Regions from separate parts of the Methylocystis sp. MJC1 genome, predicted to be linked through region 1. Evidence: riboswitches for the same ligand, from Rfam matches in the RefSeq annotation. Region 1 holds a riboswitch; the other holds the start of a gene.
The links. Region 1 has a riboswitch for cobalamin ahead of OGR47_RS02530 (TonB-dependent receptor). Riboswitches for the same ligand answer to the same signal wherever they lie in the genome.
Positions count from the first base shown of each region.

Region 2: linked by a shared signal. The riboswitch ahead of OGR47_RS12795 (CbtB domain-containing protein) and the one ahead of OGR47_RS02530 (TonB-dependent receptor) in region 1 are both predicted to bind cobalamin.

Region 1 covers NZ_CP107558.1:512,740-520,581, reverse strand. The annotation lists gene OGR47_RS02540 (hypothetical protein) at 1-129, opposite strand, end outside; gene OGR47_RS02535 (hypothetical protein) at 93-632, opposite strand; gene OGR47_RS02530 (TonB-dependent receptor) at 1,110-3,521, opposite strand; cobalamin riboswitch at 3,628-3,822, opposite strand; gene OGR47_RS02525 (glycerate kinase type-2 family protein) at 4,193-5,470, opposite strand; gene OGR47_RS02520 (HpcH/HpaI aldolase/citrate lyase family protein) at 5,716-6,687, opposite strand; gene OGR47_RS02515 (phosphoenolpyruvate carboxylase) at 6,750-7,842, opposite strand, start outside.
Region 2 covers NZ_CP107558.1:2,634,430-2,642,271, reverse strand. The annotation lists gene cobG (precorrin-3B synthase) at 1-377, opposite strand, end outside; gene cobN (cobaltochelatase subunit CobN) at 361-3,819, opposite strand; gene cobW (cobalamin biosynthesis protein CobW) at 3,826-4,860, opposite strand; gene OGR47_RS12800 (CbtA family protein) at 4,857-5,525, opposite strand; gene OGR47_RS12795 (CbtB domain-containing protein) at 5,544-5,726, opposite strand; cobalamin riboswitch at 5,758-5,949, opposite strand; gene cobO (cob(I)yrinic acid a,c-diamide adenosyltransferase) at 6,036-6,605, shown strand; gene OGR47_RS12785 (sterol desaturase family protein) at 6,611-7,651, opposite strand; gene OGR47_RS12780 (DMT family transporter) at 7,737-7,842, opposite strand, start outside.

The DNA of each region.
Region 1 (7,842 bases):
GCGAAACCAGCGCTCCGCCTCAGAGCGATTGTTGCGCTTTCTCCAAAGGAAATTGGCATAGTGATTGAACGCCACGGCATTGTCGCCAAGCGCTATGGCGCGGCGAAGCATGGCTTCCCATTGGTCCATATATCGGTTTCGCCGATCATGTGAGCAAACCGCGCGCAGTAAGCCATGGTCTCCGGCGTCGGCTTGCGCATCAGTCGATCAAATATGCGACGGGCCTCTTCCGGCTTCTTAGAATATTGCACAAGGGAAAAGGCGAAATCCGCCTCCAGTGAATTGCGCTGGGTTGGCCGGGCATTAGCGATCAGCTCTCGGTAGGCCTTCTCCATCGCGCGCCAATCGCCGCGATCCCGGGCTTCCAGTATCCGGGCTTGCCGCGCCCAATGATCCCGCCAGTCGAGAGCATCCGAAGCAAACCCGGCGGTCGGACGGAATAGCGCCACCAAGCGCCGCCAACTGGAAAAACCATAATCGCGAGCAACCTCCCGTTGAGCTACGGCAAGGGCGGCCAATGGATCGGAGTGGCGAAGTAGCTTCAGCCGCTGCTTCGCTTCCTTTCGTAGGTGCTCGAGATTGGGACGTTCTGGCAAGGCCCGTGAGGCGCGCGCAGTGATTTGAGGAGCCATGAAACCTTCCTTCCATCATTGCCCGGTGTCCGCGTCGATCGGGCAGGAAGTCAGGTTCTATGCACTTGGCATATTGATTGGGCTGAGCCCTTTACGCGGACCGTTGGCCCATCAGAGGCACACATCGAACGATAGCAAAAAATCATTTGACGGTCTATGGCGCGCGGGCGGCTCCCAGGGCTCGGAATCCAGGTTAACAAACCCTACGAAGCCGCGTTATGCCCGCGCTTGTCGCGGGCATCCACGTCAGGACATTACGACACGCGGGGAGAAGAAGCGGCCTTGTTCCGTTCATGTTCTCAGTTTTCCGGGTCGGGCGGCGTGGATGGCGGCGACAAGCGCGGCCATGACGCCGGTACACGTCTGCTCGTTAACCCGAATTCGGCGCCCTGGGGCGGCTCCCCAGCGGAGCCCCCCCACGCGCTCGACGTCAACGCCCTTTGCCCGCGCGCGGGCGAAGCTGTCGGTGGCCCCGCGTTAGTTCGAAAACGCTCGGAGAGGCTCCGCTACATCCGGCAGCATTGTCACCGACGTGTCGAAGTTCAACGGCCCCGAGAAAGTCACGCGCACGGCGGGCGACTCTACGGGCTTGAAGTGGCGATCCATCACGCCGCTCGCACAGACCTGCGTGGGGGCGATATTGACGCGACACTGGCTGTAAAGGGCGTCGGTCGGCAACAGCGAGCCATAGCCATAGGTGATCTGGTCGGAGCGCGAGTTGAAGATGTTGAAGGCGTCGAGTTGCAACCGCCAGCCGTCGGACCAGCGATAGCCGAGCCTCGCATTGACCGTACCCGTCGCCGGCGATTTCCGATAGCCGTCCTCGGTCAGCGGACGGGAGCCGATGTAGCGATATTTGATCGCCCCGAACCAGCCCGTCGCCTCACCCAGCTCCAGCCCGCCCATCGCCGTCACGGCGACGGCGTTTTGCAGGAAATTCCCGGGCGCGTTGCCGAGGAAGGTTCCGTAAGGCATAGCGTCCGGCGTCAACAGATCCGCGTAGGCGAGCGTCTGCGCGGTGTCGAAGCCGCGATAACGCGCGTGCACAAGCGCGACGTCGCCGTCGAAATTGATCCAGGACATGGGACGGTAATGGTTGGCGATCTCGACGCCGTAACGGCGGCTCGGGCGGCCGTAAGTCGTCGTGCCGCTGTCACCCTCGAATTGATTTTCCGAGTCGAGATTGAGCCAGAAAAAGCTGACGCTCGACTCGAGCCCCTCGATGAATTTCGTGCGCGCGCCGATCTCGGCGCCGCGCGACTTCACCAGCAGCGGAATGGGCGCGACGCGCATGAATGTGTCTTGATCCGATAAAGTAGACGTGTCGAACCTCTGCGCCGCGCCGCGCGCGTCGGTCGAGTGGAAGCCCTCGCCGTAATTAGCGAAGAGCTCCGTCTTCGCAAAGGGGCCGAGAATGATCGACGCTTTGGGGCTGAAGAGCGCGGCGTCCTTCGAGCCGCTGTTCCACGGGCCTGTCCACAGGAAGGCGGGCAGGCCGGCGCTGGTCGCCACGACCGGCGCGCCCCAGAGCGATTGCAGCGAAGCGACATTGGCGTTGAAATAATCGAAACGCCCGCCCGCGACCGTCTTCAACCAAGGCGTCCAACGTACGCTCGTATCCGTCCAGAGGCTGATACTGCCCTCGCCGACCGCATCGTTGCGGATCGTGTCATAGGGCGTACGCCTAAACGAGTCCTGCAAGCCGAGGCGAATATCGTCATAGCGGCCCTGCAAGCCGAAGCGCGTCTCGACCGGCAGCCCGAAACTGTCCCATTTGATATTGTGCTGGGCATTGACGCCCGCGATCCAGCGCCGGTCGAACTGACGGAATTGATCGCCGAGGGACGGGTTCGCGAGAAAGTACGTGAAGTCGTTGTAGAGATCGAGCGTCGAGCGGACGACATAGGCCTCGACGCGGCTCGCGTGATTGCCTTCCGTCTGGCTCCAGCGCGCGGAAAGCGAAAAGCGCGTCGTGTCGCCGCCGTCAGTGGGGTTCAGCGTTCCCCACAGCGGGATAAGACCGGCATAGACCGCGCGTTCCGGAATCTGGTTGGTCGCATACCACTTATTGGCGTAGCCCATGAAGGTGACGGACGCGCCGTCCTCCTGCGCGCCGCGCGACCAGCGAAACACGCTGTTGAACTTTCGCAGATTGTCGCCGCGCTCCCAGGGTCCGTTGTAATATTGCGACTCGACCGCGCCATAGGCGGAGCCGCCGGCAAAATCCTTGTAAGGCGCGACGGCGAGCGCGCGCCCATAACCGAAATTGCCGCCGGTGAGCTGATAAAAGCCCGCCTCGATCTTGTCCTTGTATTGGAGATAGACCGAGCCGGCCGAGGAGAAGTCGCCGTCCTGTGCATCATAGGGGCCCTTGCGGGCAAGCACATAGCCGAGCAGCTCGGGGATCAGAAAATTTGAATCCGCGTAGCCCTGGGCGTGCCCATGGGTGCGCATGTTCAGCGGCATGCTGTCGAGATAGAGCGCGAGATCCGTGCCGTGGTCGAGGTTGAAACCGCGCAGGAAATATTGGTTGGCTTTGCCGTCCCCTGAGTGCTGCGTGACGACGAGGCCGGGCACGATCTCCAGAGCCTCGCCAGGGCGCGCGAAAGGGATGGAATTGACGTCCTTGCCGGTGAAGAACTTCTCGCTTGCCGCCGTGATCGGCGGCGGCGTGGGTCCCGCAAGATCGCTCGCTGAGGGCGCGGGCCGCGTGGCGGCGGCGATGACCGGCGACGAGGGTAGAGGCTGTCGTGGGCGAGCGGGCGTCGCTACGCGCGCCGCCGGCCGCGCGCTAATGCTGATGGTTGGTAACGCTTGCTGGGCGGAAGCGGCGTTCGGGAGAGCAACAGTGATAGAGAGAAGCAGGCCAAAACGGCGGCGCAAAAACATGGGCTGACTCGCAGCGGACGTGGACCGTCACTGCGAATGGCCGCAACCTCGTCGCCTTACGACAGAAGCCGATGACCGCCCCGGTGCACCCCGCCCGGCGCTTTCGCGCGTGACCACGAACAACGGCAGGTCTCCTGGCTCGCGGGTCGTCACGTGAGGCCGCCTTCCCGAGCTTGCGCCCAGTGGCTGTCTGGCTTCAAGCTCACCGCTTACAGTTGCGGGGGCAGCTGCGGCATTGGGCCGAAGAGCCCGCACCGCATTCCCTTTTGATCCGAAAGGAACCGTTATCTTGAATGAATAGGGCCCGTGAGGCTGTGTCAAGCTGGTTGACTTGGGACGCAGAGCTCCGAATTCGGGTTAACGAGTAGACGTGCACTGGCGTCATGGCCGCGCTTGTCGCGGCCATCCACGCCGCGCCGACGCGGAAAGCTGAGAACATGAGCGGAATAACGCACCCGCGCGTCGCAATGTCCTGGCGTGGATGCCCGCGACAAGCGCGGGCATGACGCGGCTGCGTAGGGTTTGTTAACCTGGATTCGGAGCCCTGATGCGAGGCGGCACAAGCCGACGCGCAGCCGTTTCCAAACTGGCTCGTTTGGAAACGGCGACGCTTGTAGTGTTTTTATATTGCGCGGCGCAGCTTCCCAAAGAGGCTTGCGCCGCGCGTGTCGTCAGCCCTGCTTCGGCACCAGGATCACGCGGAAGTCGTTGACGTTGGTGCGCGTCGGCCCCGTCACCACGAGATCACCGAGCGCCTCGAAGGCCGTGAAGGCGTCGTTGTTGGCGAAGAGCGCCTTGAGATCGACGCCCTTGGCCTGCGCGCGCGCGAAGCTGTCGGGCGTCATGATGGCGCCGGCGTTGGTCTCGACGCCATCGATGCCATCGGTGTCGCAGGCGATGGCGGAGATGCCGCCGAAGCCTTCCAACGCCAGCATCAGGCCCAGCAGGAACTCCGCGTCGCGGCCGCCCTTGCCGTTGCCGCGCACGGTGACGGTCGTCTCGCCGCCGGAGATGATGGCGACGGGCGGCTGGAACGGCTGATTGTGGAGCGCGATCTGCTTGGCGACGCCAGCGTGAACCAGCGCCACGTCGCGCGACTCGCCTTCGAGATCGCCGAGGATGCAAGGCGTAAAGCCCGCGGCCTTGGCGACCGCCGCAGCGGCGTCGAGCGAGCCTTGCGGCGTCGCGATGAGGATGTTCTCGACGCGGTTGAAGATGGCGTCGCCGGGCTTGGGCGTTTCGCAATCAGGGCTCGCGAGATGCTTCAGCACGGCGGCCGGCGCGTCGATCTTATATTTGGCGATGACCGCGAGCGCGTCCTCGCGCGTCGAGGGATCGGGCACGGTGGGGCCGGAGGCGATGACGGAGAGATCATCGTTCGGCACGTCGGAAATCATCACCGCCACGACGCGCGCGGGCGCGGCGGCGCGCGCAAGACGGCCGCCCTTGATCGCCGAGAGGTGCTTACGCACGCAATTCATTTCGGAGATATTGGCGCCGCTCTTCAAAAGCGCCTTGTTGACGGTCTGCTTTTCTTCGAGCGTCACACCCTCGGCCGGCAGCGCCATCAGCGCCGAGCCGCCGCCGGAGATGAGCGCCAGCACGAGATCGTCCTCGGTGAGGCCCTGCACCTTTTGCAGAATGCGCTTGGCGGCCTCGCGGCCCGCGGCGTCCGGGACCGGGTGCGAGGCTTCGATCACCTCGATCTGCTTGGTTTCGGCGCCGTGCTCGTAGCGGGTGACGACCAGGCCTTCGAGCGGCCCGCCCTTCCAATGCGCCTCGACCGCCGCCGCCATGGAGGCGGCCGCCTTGCCGGCGCCGATGACGATCGTGCGGCCCTTGGGCGGCGCGACCTTTTCGAGGTGCTTGGGCAGGCAAAGGGACGGATGCGCGGCGCCGACGGCGGCGTCGAACATGGCGCGGAGAAGCTGGCGGTGGTCGTCGGACATTAGCGGTTTTCCAGAAAGATGCGGGGCTTTGGGGCGCCCCCTCCCTGTCCCTCCCCCGCAAGCGGGAGAGGGGACGCTCACGATCGGCAATCTAGATGAAGCTGACTTCCCTCTCCCGCTTGCGGGAGAGGGTGGCCCCTGCCTCAGCAGGGGTCGGGTGAGGGCCCTCATCCGTCACGCCTTCTCCCGCAAGCGGGAGAAGGGAGAATCCCTCTCCCCGCAAAAGCGGGGAGAGGGTGAGTTCATTACGCCCCCATGGCGTTGGCCTTCTCGATGAGCGCCTCGGCCATGCGGATCGAGGCGATGTCGATGAGGCGGCCGTCGAGCGACACGGCGCCCTTGCCTTCTTTGGCGGCCTGGGCCATCGCATCGAGGATGCGGCGGGCCTTATTCACTTCCGCTTCCGACGGCGTGAAGACCTCGTTGGCCAGCTCGATCTGCGAGGGGTGGATCGCCCACTTGCCTTCGTAGCCGAGAACGGCGGCGCGCTTGGCGGCGGCCTTATAGCCTTCCGGATCGTTGAAGTCGCCGAACGGGCCGTCGATCGGGCGCAGGCCATAGGCGCGGCAGGCGACCATCATGCGTGTCTGGGCGGCGTGCCACTGATCCATCCAGTAGTAGTCGCGGTTGCCCTTCTCGTCCTTGTCGGTGAGAACGCCGTAGTCCGGGTTCACGCCGCCGATGACGGTGGTGCGGGCGCGGGTCGAGGCGGCGTAATCGGCGACGCCGAAGGACATGGCCTCAAGGCGCTTGGAGGACTGGGCGATGGCTTCGACATTGGCCATGCCGAGCGCGGTCTCGATCAGGATTTCGATGCCGATGCGCTTGGTGCGCTTCTTGTACTGCTCGATCTGCGTGATCATCATGTCGATCGCGTAGACGTCGGCCGGCACGCCGACCTTCGGGATCAGCACGACGTCGAGACGCGGGCAGTTCTCGAGAACGTCGACGACGTCGCGATAGCAATACTGCGTGTCGAGGCCGTTGATGCGCAGCGTCATCACCTTCTTGCCCCAATCGATGTCGTTGAGGCCCTGGATGATGTTCTTGCGCGCCTGCTCCTTGTCGTCCGGCGCGACGGCGTCTTCCAGGTCGAGGAAGATCTGGTCGGCCTTCGACTGGGCGGCCTTCTCGAACATGCCCGGCGCGGAGCCCGGCACGGCGAGTTCGGAGCGGTGCAGGCGCGGCGTGGCCTGCTCGATCAGGGTAAAGCTCATAACGACTTTCCTTTCTTCATTGGTCCCAAAGATGCGCCTGCTGGAAGCGCGTCAGGATGCATTTAGCCAGTGGCCCCGAGGCCGGCGGCGATGCAACTGATGGAGATGAGCAGAGGCGCTTTCACAGCCTCCTTCTCGTTCTCGTCTTGCGCCGAACGGAAACGGCGCAGCAATTCGACCTGTTCGCGATTGACTTCGTTGATGACCGGCAGCCGGTGCTCTAGCCGCGCGGCATATTCCTTGAAGCGGTCGGTGAGATCGCGATCGCCAGTCACGCGCAGCACCATCTCGCGGGTGAGCGCATATTCGTCCTCGATCATCTTGAAGATCTTCTCGCGGACGGCTTCGTCGGCGACGAGACTGGCGTAGGCCCTGGCGATCGAGAGATCGACGAGCGCCAACGTCTTCTCGACCTCATCGAGAATGAGACGGAAGAGCCGCGAATCCTCGAACATCCAGCGCAGCAATTCGAGGCCGCGATCGCCATGCGTATCGAGATAGGCCTTGAGGCCGGAGCCCACGCCATACCAGCCGGTGATCGAATGGCGGTTCTGCGCCCAGGCGAAGACCCAGGGGATCGCGCGCAAGTCGGCGAGGCTCTTGGCGCCGAAGCGGCGCGCCGGACGCGAGCCGATGTTGAGCAGCGAGATCTCTTCGAGCGGGCTCGCAGCCTGGAAATAAGTGACGATATCCGGGTCGGAGACGAGCCGCTCATAGACGGCGAAGGACGCGAAGGAAATTTCCTCGAGCGCCTCGTCGAAATCCTTGCGCGGCACCAGCGCGTCCTCGCGCTCGGATTTCAACGCATGCTGGAAGACGGAGGATGCGAGCAGCTCCATCTGATAGGCGGCCGTGCCGCGATTGGCGTATTTGAAGGAGACGACTTCGCCCTGCTCGGTGACGCGGAAACGGCCGCGGATCGAGCCCGCCGGCTGCGCCGCGATGGCGTGGCCGGTCGGCGCGCCGCCGCGCGAGACGGAGCCGCCCCGGCCATGGAAGAAGGCGATGGCGATGTCCATCTCCTGCCCCACTTCCGTGAGCCGCGCCTGCGCCTTGAACAGCTCCCAGTTCGACGACAGGAAGCCGCCGTCCTTGTTGGAGTCGGAATAGCCGATCATGACTTCCTGCAGATCGCCCTGCGCCCGGGTGCAGCGG
Region 2 (7,842 bases), 1.8 Mb from region 1:
GCGCGCAGCGCCTCATCTGGCTGGATGGCGTCGGCGAGTTCGTGCGCCATTGCATTGGCGTCGTCAGAGAGCGGCGCAGCGATAATATTGGTGACGCGCTCGGCCGCGGCGTCGCGCGGAAGTAGGCGAGCGGCGTCGAGTCTGCGCAGCGCCTCGGGCAAGGTCGCCGCGCTGACGCCTCTGATTTGCAGTTGCGCGCGCTGCGAGAGATCCACAAGGCCATTGCCGCAATCGGCGGAAATCACTGCAATGGCTGCGAGCTGTGTAGCATCTATCCGCGCGCCGACGATCTTCGCGCGGATGAGCAGGCCATCATTGCTCGCCATGGGGGCGTAAGCCCCTGGGCACCAGCCCTTGATTTCAGGCGTCGGCTGCATGGGCCCCTCCGACATTCGTTAGGATGTCGCGCACGCTGTTCCGGCCGGTGCGCCACAGTTGGCGCGAGAGCGCGTCGTTGAAGACATGCGCGATCGCCTCCAGGGCGCGCGGATTCTCGCGCGCGAGAAAGTCGCGCACTTTGTCGTCGCCGAGCGTCGCTGAAAAGGCCAGGTCGAATTGCGCGTCGCTGACGAGCCCGCTCGTCGCCGCGAAGGCGTAGAGATTATCGACGCCTTCCGCGATCTCGGCGCCGCCACGATGGCCATGGCGCATCTGGCCTTCGAGCCAGCGCGGATTGGCGAGGCGCATACGTAGCACGCGGGCGATCTCGTCTTGCAACGGCCGCGCGGTCAGGCGCTCCGGCCGCGTTGCGTCGAGATGCACGAGAGCGGCGTCGCCTCCGAGCATTTTATTGGCCGCCGCGAAGCCGCCTTCGAAATCGGCGAAGGCGGGGCCCGTCAGCACGTCCACCTCCGCCATGTCCTGCGCATGAACATGGGCGTCGGCGCCGGCGACTTGCGCGCTGAACGCGTCATATGCCGGCGCGCTGTCGCCTGTGCGGTCGAGCGCATGGCCGCCCGCTGCAAGATAAGCGCGGGCGAGATCGTCCTGCGACGTCCAATCGCCGCGCAAAATCTTCTCGCTGACGCCGAGCCCGTAGTTGCCATGCGCTGCGCCGAAGATGCGCGTGAGGTCTCGCGCTTCTGTGAGCGGATTGAAACCGGCGTCTTCGTCGAGCACCGCCACGGCGCGCACGGCGTCGTCGAAGAGGGCGATGAGGCCGGGGAACATGTCGCGAAACAGGCCCGAGACATGCAGCGTGACGTCGACGCGCGAAAAATCGAGCTTCGCTTGCGGCAAGATCTCGAAGCCGATGACGCGCGCGCTTTGCTGATCCCATGTCGGTCGGACGCCGAGAAGCGCGAGCGCCTGGGCGAAATCCTCGCCGCCGGTGCGGATCGTCGCACTGCCCCAGAGATCGAGCATGATGCGGCGCGGGAAGTCGCCATGCGTTTGCGCATGGCGCGTCATCACTTCATGCGCTGCGCGCCGGCCGATGTCGAAAGCCGTTTGCGTCGGCGCGTGGCGCGGATCGATGCAGAAAAGGTTGCGGCCTGTGGGGATGACGTCGGCGCGGCCGCGCGACGGCGCGCCGGCGGGGCCGGGCTCGACGAAGCGGCCCGAAAGCGCGTCGAGGAGCGCTTTGCGTTCGCTTAGCCCACAAGCGTTGCGCGTTGCGTCTTCGTCGGCGCGGCCGAAGACATGCAGCCCGTCGCCGATGCGCATTTCCTTCAAATCGCACATCCAGGCGTCGAGTCGCGCCAGCGTTTCGGTGATGTCGGTCTCGCGCGTCACGCCGCATTCCTGCGCGAGCCCGCTGCGTTCGGCTTCATCGAGTATGGCGCCGGCGATGAGGCGCGCGCGACGTGGATCGAGCGACGCTGCGGCCGCATATTCGTCGAGCAGCGTCTCGATCGTCGCAGCGGCGTCGAAGAGCTCGGCCTCGACGAGCGGCGGCGTGAGATGGCCGATGGTCACGGCGCTCGTGCGGCGCTTGGCCTGCGCGGCTTCGCCGGGATCGTTGACGATGAAAGGATAGATGAGTGGGGTAGGGCCCAGCACGGCTTCGGGCGTGCACTCCTGCGAGAGCATCACCGATTTGCCCGGCAGCCATTCGAGCGTGCCATGGGCGCCGAGATGCATCAGCGCATCGATTTTTCGAATGTGGCGCAGCCAGAGATAGAAGGCGACATAGGCGTGGCGCGGCGGCCGCTGCATGTCGTGATAGGTTTCGTAGCGCTCGGCGCGCGCGCCGCGATCGGGCTGCAGGGCGATGACGAGATTGCCGCTGATGAGGCAGGAGAAGCGGAAGGCGTTGCCTGTAACGGCGGGGTCGTCTTGTGGCGCGCCCCACGCGTCGTTGAGAGTCGCAATGAAGCTTGCAGGAAGCGTTTCGAGCAAACGCGAATAGTCGGAGAGCGAAACAGTGATCGTCGGTGCGCCTTCTTCGAGCGCGCGAATGATCGACCGCGATCCCTCCTTCTCCCGCTCGCGGGAGAAGGTGGCCTTTGCGTCAGCAAAGGTCGGATGAGGGCGGCCCTCACCCGACCCCTGCTTACGCAGGGGCCACCCTCTCCCGCAGGCGGGAGAGGGGATTTCCGCGGCGTTCGTGGCGTTGCTCTGGATTGCTTCGCCTTCGGCTCGCAATGACGAAGGATCGTTTAGCGCGTAGCCGGCGTCATGCAGTGTTGCAATAATCTCCACGACGCTCGCTTCGGCGTCCAGGCCAATTGCATAGCCGCTGCGCCCGCGCCTTGCCGGGTAATCGGAGAGAATGAGCGCTAAGCTTTTTTCGGCGTTCGATTTGCGGCGCAGGCGCGCCCAATTCGCTGCGAGTTCTGCGACGAAAGCGATGCGCGACGGCTCCGGCGCATGGCGGGGCTCGTCCAACTCTGCGGCGCCGCGCGGCGCGGTTTCCTTGAAGGAGATGGCCCGTGTGAAGATGCGGCCGTCGACTTCCGGCAGCACGACATTCATCGCGAGGTCGGCGGCGTTGGCGCCGCGCGCGGAGGCTTCCCATGCGTCGCGCGTGCAGGTGGCAAGCGCGACTTGCAGGACGGGCGCGTCGGCGCCGTCGAGCACGCAGCCGGCGTCGCGGCGCGCGGAGAAGGCGGTTGCGTTGAGAATGACGTCGGGCGCGAATGAGTCGAGCGCTTGCGCCACGAAGGCTTCGCTTTCATGCTCCTTCAGACTCGCGACATAGATGGCGTCGACCGCGAAGCCGTGTTCATTGAGCGCGTCGGCGAGCGCGACAATGGGCGCAACGTCGTCGGCGAGATAGAGCGAGCGATAGAAGACGATCGTCGCGCGCGGGGCGCTGACTTCGGCAGCGCGACAGGCTTGGGCGAAACGGCCGGCATTGGCGACCGACATGCTGTCGCGCCAATCGGCGGGGCGTCCGGCGAGTGTCGACGCATAGGCCAGAAACGAGCGGAAATTGTCGGGGCCGCCGTTCTGGAAGTAACGCCAGATTCGGTTCAGTGCCTCAGCGTCGAGCGTCGATGCTTGCGAGAGCCGCAAATCCTCGACCGTGTCGCCCGGCACGATCGCGAGCGCAATATTGTGCGTGCGGGCCAGAGCCTCGAGCTGCTCGACGCCGTAAGCCCAATAATCCTTGCCGCCCAGAAGCCGCACGACGATGAGCTTGGCGTGGCGCGCGACCGTGTCGAGATAGAGGTCGACGGAGTAGGGGTGTTTCAATTGTGCGAGCGACGCACAGCGCAGGCTTGCAAGGTGCTCGTCGCGCGCGTGCAGCCGCGCCAGCAGGCGCAGCTCCGAGTCGGAAAAAGACAGGAAGACTATGTCGGCCGGAGTCTGGCCGAGATCCGTCGCCGCCCCGGCGTCGTCGAGACTATGGAGATCGCGCGGCAGGAGATGCATGGCGCCTCACGGCTGCGCGAGCATCGCGGCGATCGACTCGCGATCGAGTCCCTTTTCGCCGATGACGACGAGACGGCTCGCGCGTTCTTCGCCGGCTTTCCAAGGGCGGTCGAAATGATGCTGAACGCGGGCGCCGACGCCTTGCACGAGAAGACGCATCGGCTTGCCCGCGACCTCGACGAAGCCCTTCACGCGCAGCACGTCATGCATGCGGGCGGCTTCAACGAGTTTCGTAACAAGAGTGGCGGGATCGGAGATCGCGGGAATGCTGACGACAAAACTGTCGAAATCGTCGTGATCGTGTTCGGTCTCGGCGTCGTGATGCGAGGGGCGGTTCGCGAGATCGTCCTCCGCCGCCGCGGCGAGGCCGAGCAGCACGAGCGGATCGACGCGGCCTTCGCGCGCCCGCACGACTTTCACGCTTTCGCGCGCGCCTTGCGTGAGTTGCGCGACGACAGCCGCCTCTTCAGCGTCGTCGAGCAGGTCGGTCTTGTTCAGAATGACGAGGTCGGCGCAGGCGAGCTGATCCTCGAAGACTTCTTCGAGCGGATTGTCGTGGTCGATCGTCTTGGTCTCGGCGCGCTCTTGCGCGATGGCGTCGAGATCGTCGGCGAAACGGCCTTCCGCAACCGCCTTGCCGTCGATGACGGCGATCACGCCGTCGACCGTGAGCTTCGAGCGGATCGCGGGCCAGTCGAAAGCTTTCACCAAAGGCTTCGGCAGCGCGAGGCCGGAGGTCTCGATGATGATATGATCAGGCCGCTTTTCATGCGCGAGCAGCGCTTCGATCGCCGGCACGAAATCGTCGGCGACGGTGCAGCACAGGCACCCGTTCGCGAGTTCGACGATATTCTCCTCCGGGCAGTTCTCGACGCCGCAGGCGCGCAAAATGTCGCCGTCGACGCCGACGTCGCCGAATTCGTTGATGACAAGCGCCAGCCGGCGGTCGCGGGCGTTCTCCAGCACATGGCGGATGAGCGTCGTTTTGCCGGCGCCCAGAAAGCCGGTGACGATGGTCGCGGGGATTTTGGCGGCGCTCATGCGGCCTCCGTTTCGTCGCGCGAGATGAGACGCCAGGCTAGCCCCCCCAGCGCGCCGGCGAGCACCCAGCTCGCCGCCTGCACGGTAAGCGACGCCGCCGCGAAGCGCGCGGCAAGCTCCGCGGGGACGGTGCTTTCAGGCGTGGCGGCCGTCGGCCAGAAGAAATGCGGCGCGACGATCAGCGCGGCGCCGAAGACCTTGGCGGCGGGCGCGTCGAGGCGCAGCAGAGCGAAAAGCCCGGCACCCGTCGAGGCGGCGGTGGCGAGCCACCAGATCTGGCGGCCTGCGAGGGCGGTTTCGGCGGCGCCCGGCAATTGCGGCGCGAGGCCGAGGCTCGTCGCCAATCCGGTGGCGGCGAAGGCGCAGGCGCCCCAGAGCGCGGCGCGGCGTGGGCCGATGGACTCTCCCGAAAACAGCATGCCGGCGAGTAGGATCAGCGCATAGCCGGCGGAGACGGCGATGGTCGCGAGACTTGTCGCCACCGTGCGGCGTAGGCCCTCGAAGGCCGGGCCCGCGGCTTCGGCCGCGTCATGGGCGTGCTGAGCTGCCTCATAAACCTCGGCGGCGAGGATGAGCGGGGTAGTCGTGACGTGTTGCAGACCCGCGACCGCAAGGCCCGCAACAAGGCCAGCGACGAGGCCGGCCGCCAACAGGCGCGCGATCACGGGTCGCGTGAAGGGCGGTCAGTGGCAGGGGAAGGAGAGCGCGTGGCGCGAATCATGCGCCGCGTCGTGCACGGTCTCGGAGTTGGCGAAGCCCGCGCCATAGACGAGGCCGAGGCCGATGATGAAAGCGACGAAAGCAGCCTTCAGCGTCTCCGCGCGGGAGACGGAAATCGAACGAATGGCGGCGGTGTTGGTCGTCATCAGGGTCTCCCTGCCGCCCCACCGGCGGCGCATTATTCAGACAAGCGACGGCAGGTCTCCTGGCTTCCGGGTTCCATCCGCGCCGCCTTCCCAAGCTTTTGGCTCAGTGGCCGAAGGCGCGGCCTTCCCGGTTACAGTTGCGGGGGCAGCCGCGGTTTTGGGGACTCCCGCACCGCGTTCCCTTTTCGCCTTCTTGCGAAGGACCGTCGCACTCAGTCATATGCGCGCGTCACGTTTACGTCAAACGCCAAGGAGCGCGTTTTGAAAGAAGAGCAGGAAAAGGACGCGGCGCGCCGCCATCGCGAGAAGATGGAAAAGCGCAAGGCCGTGCAGGACGCCGAGGTCGTCGGCAAGACGATCGCGCAAAAGGGCCTGCTGATGGTCCACACCGGGCCGGGCAAGGGCAAGTCCACGGCGGCCTTCGGTCTGGCGCTGCGCGCGCTCGGCCATGGCTGGAAGGTTGGCGTCGTGCAATTCGGCAAAGGCGCCTGGCGGACGGGCGAGCGTGAGATGCTGGAGAAGCTAGGGGAGGTCTCGTGGCATACGTTGGGCGAGGGCTTCACCTGGGAGACGCAGGACCGCGCCCGTGACGAGGCGGCGGCGCGGCGCGCCTGGGAGACGGCCTGCGCGCTGATGGACGATCCCGAGATTCGCCTGCTGGTGCTCGACGAGCTGAATATTTCGCTGCGTTACGATCACCTGCCGTTAGAAGAGGTGATCGAGAGATTGGCGGCGCGGCGGGAGGGTCTCCATATCGTCGTGACAGGTCGCAACGCCAAGCCGGAGATGATCGCCGCCGCCGATCTCGTGACGGAGATGACCCTGGTGAAGCACCATTTCGCGGCGGGCGTGAAGGCGCAGGAAGGCATCGAGTTTTGAAAAGCTCAGCCGTGGCGGCGCAGCATTCGGCCTACCGCCACGCCTCGCGCATTGAAAAGGAATTGCGGCGCTGAGACGAGGGCGCGCCAGAGCGCGGAAGCTGATTTAGCCACGGGCGTCAGCAATATGCTCGCCGACGAATGTTGGTTGACGCCTTTTTCGTCTACGCCATAGGTCAGGCGCGGGTTTTTCTCCGTGGGGATCTCCAGCGTTCCGAACATCCAGTCCCATACGGCCAGAACACTGCCAAGGTTACGGTTGAAATGCCTCGGGTCGGTCGAGTGATGGATTTGGTGATGGGCGGGACTCAAGATGAGGCGTCCCCAAACACCCGGAAACGGAATCCAGAACTGCGAGTGCTGGAGATGTCCGATCGTCCAAAGAAAGCAGAGGAAGAGGATGTTTTTCCCGTCGACGGAAAACATCTCCGTCTGCCGGTTGAACAGCCAATGCAACGCGCCCGACGCGCCGCCGATGAAGGTCGCGAGCATATATCCGAAGATGACGTTATCGATCGGATGATTTCTGAAGTTCGTCAGAGGCGTCAGAACGTCGGCCGTGTGATGGAGCTTATGAAGCTCCCACAAAAAAGCGACCCGATGCTTGAGATAGTGGTCGACGAAATAGCCAATCTCATAGGCCAGGAACAAGACGACGGTTGTGATCGCCTTGATCTGCAAATCGCTAAGTCCTGTGTCTCCCGCTGGGCCGAACGCCTTGCCGAGAAGGGAATGGACGCCCATCGCAATAGTATTCGAGGAAACGACGAGGCCGCCGATGACCGCCGGCATGAAGATGACGCTCAGGACGAAGAGTTTGATGTCCGCATGAACAGAGTCGCGCGCCGCAAAATTCTTGGAAAAAACAGCGCGCGCGGTTGCCCGCAGATTGGCGCGCCCCCGGCGCCTCAAGCGCCGATAGGCCAATGCGGCGAACCCCAGAGCGAAGGACGACGCCAGCGAATAGACCGAAAAAATCGAGCCTGCCGAAAACAGTTCCGACGAAACTTGCCTTATGGAGAAGCGGATCGCGCTGTTCAGGTCCATTGCAGCTGTCTGGTCGGTAGAGTTCTTTTGCGCGAAGCGTATTCGCAAGGCGCTATGTTGCCAAGGCGTTTTCCCAACGGAGTCATCAGGCTAGCTTTCGCAGATAGCTGCGCAGCTGGACTTTCCGCATGGCTGGCCCGGCTTCGACCAAAACGACGCCAAGCAGGATGAGAACGCAGCCCAGGATAGCC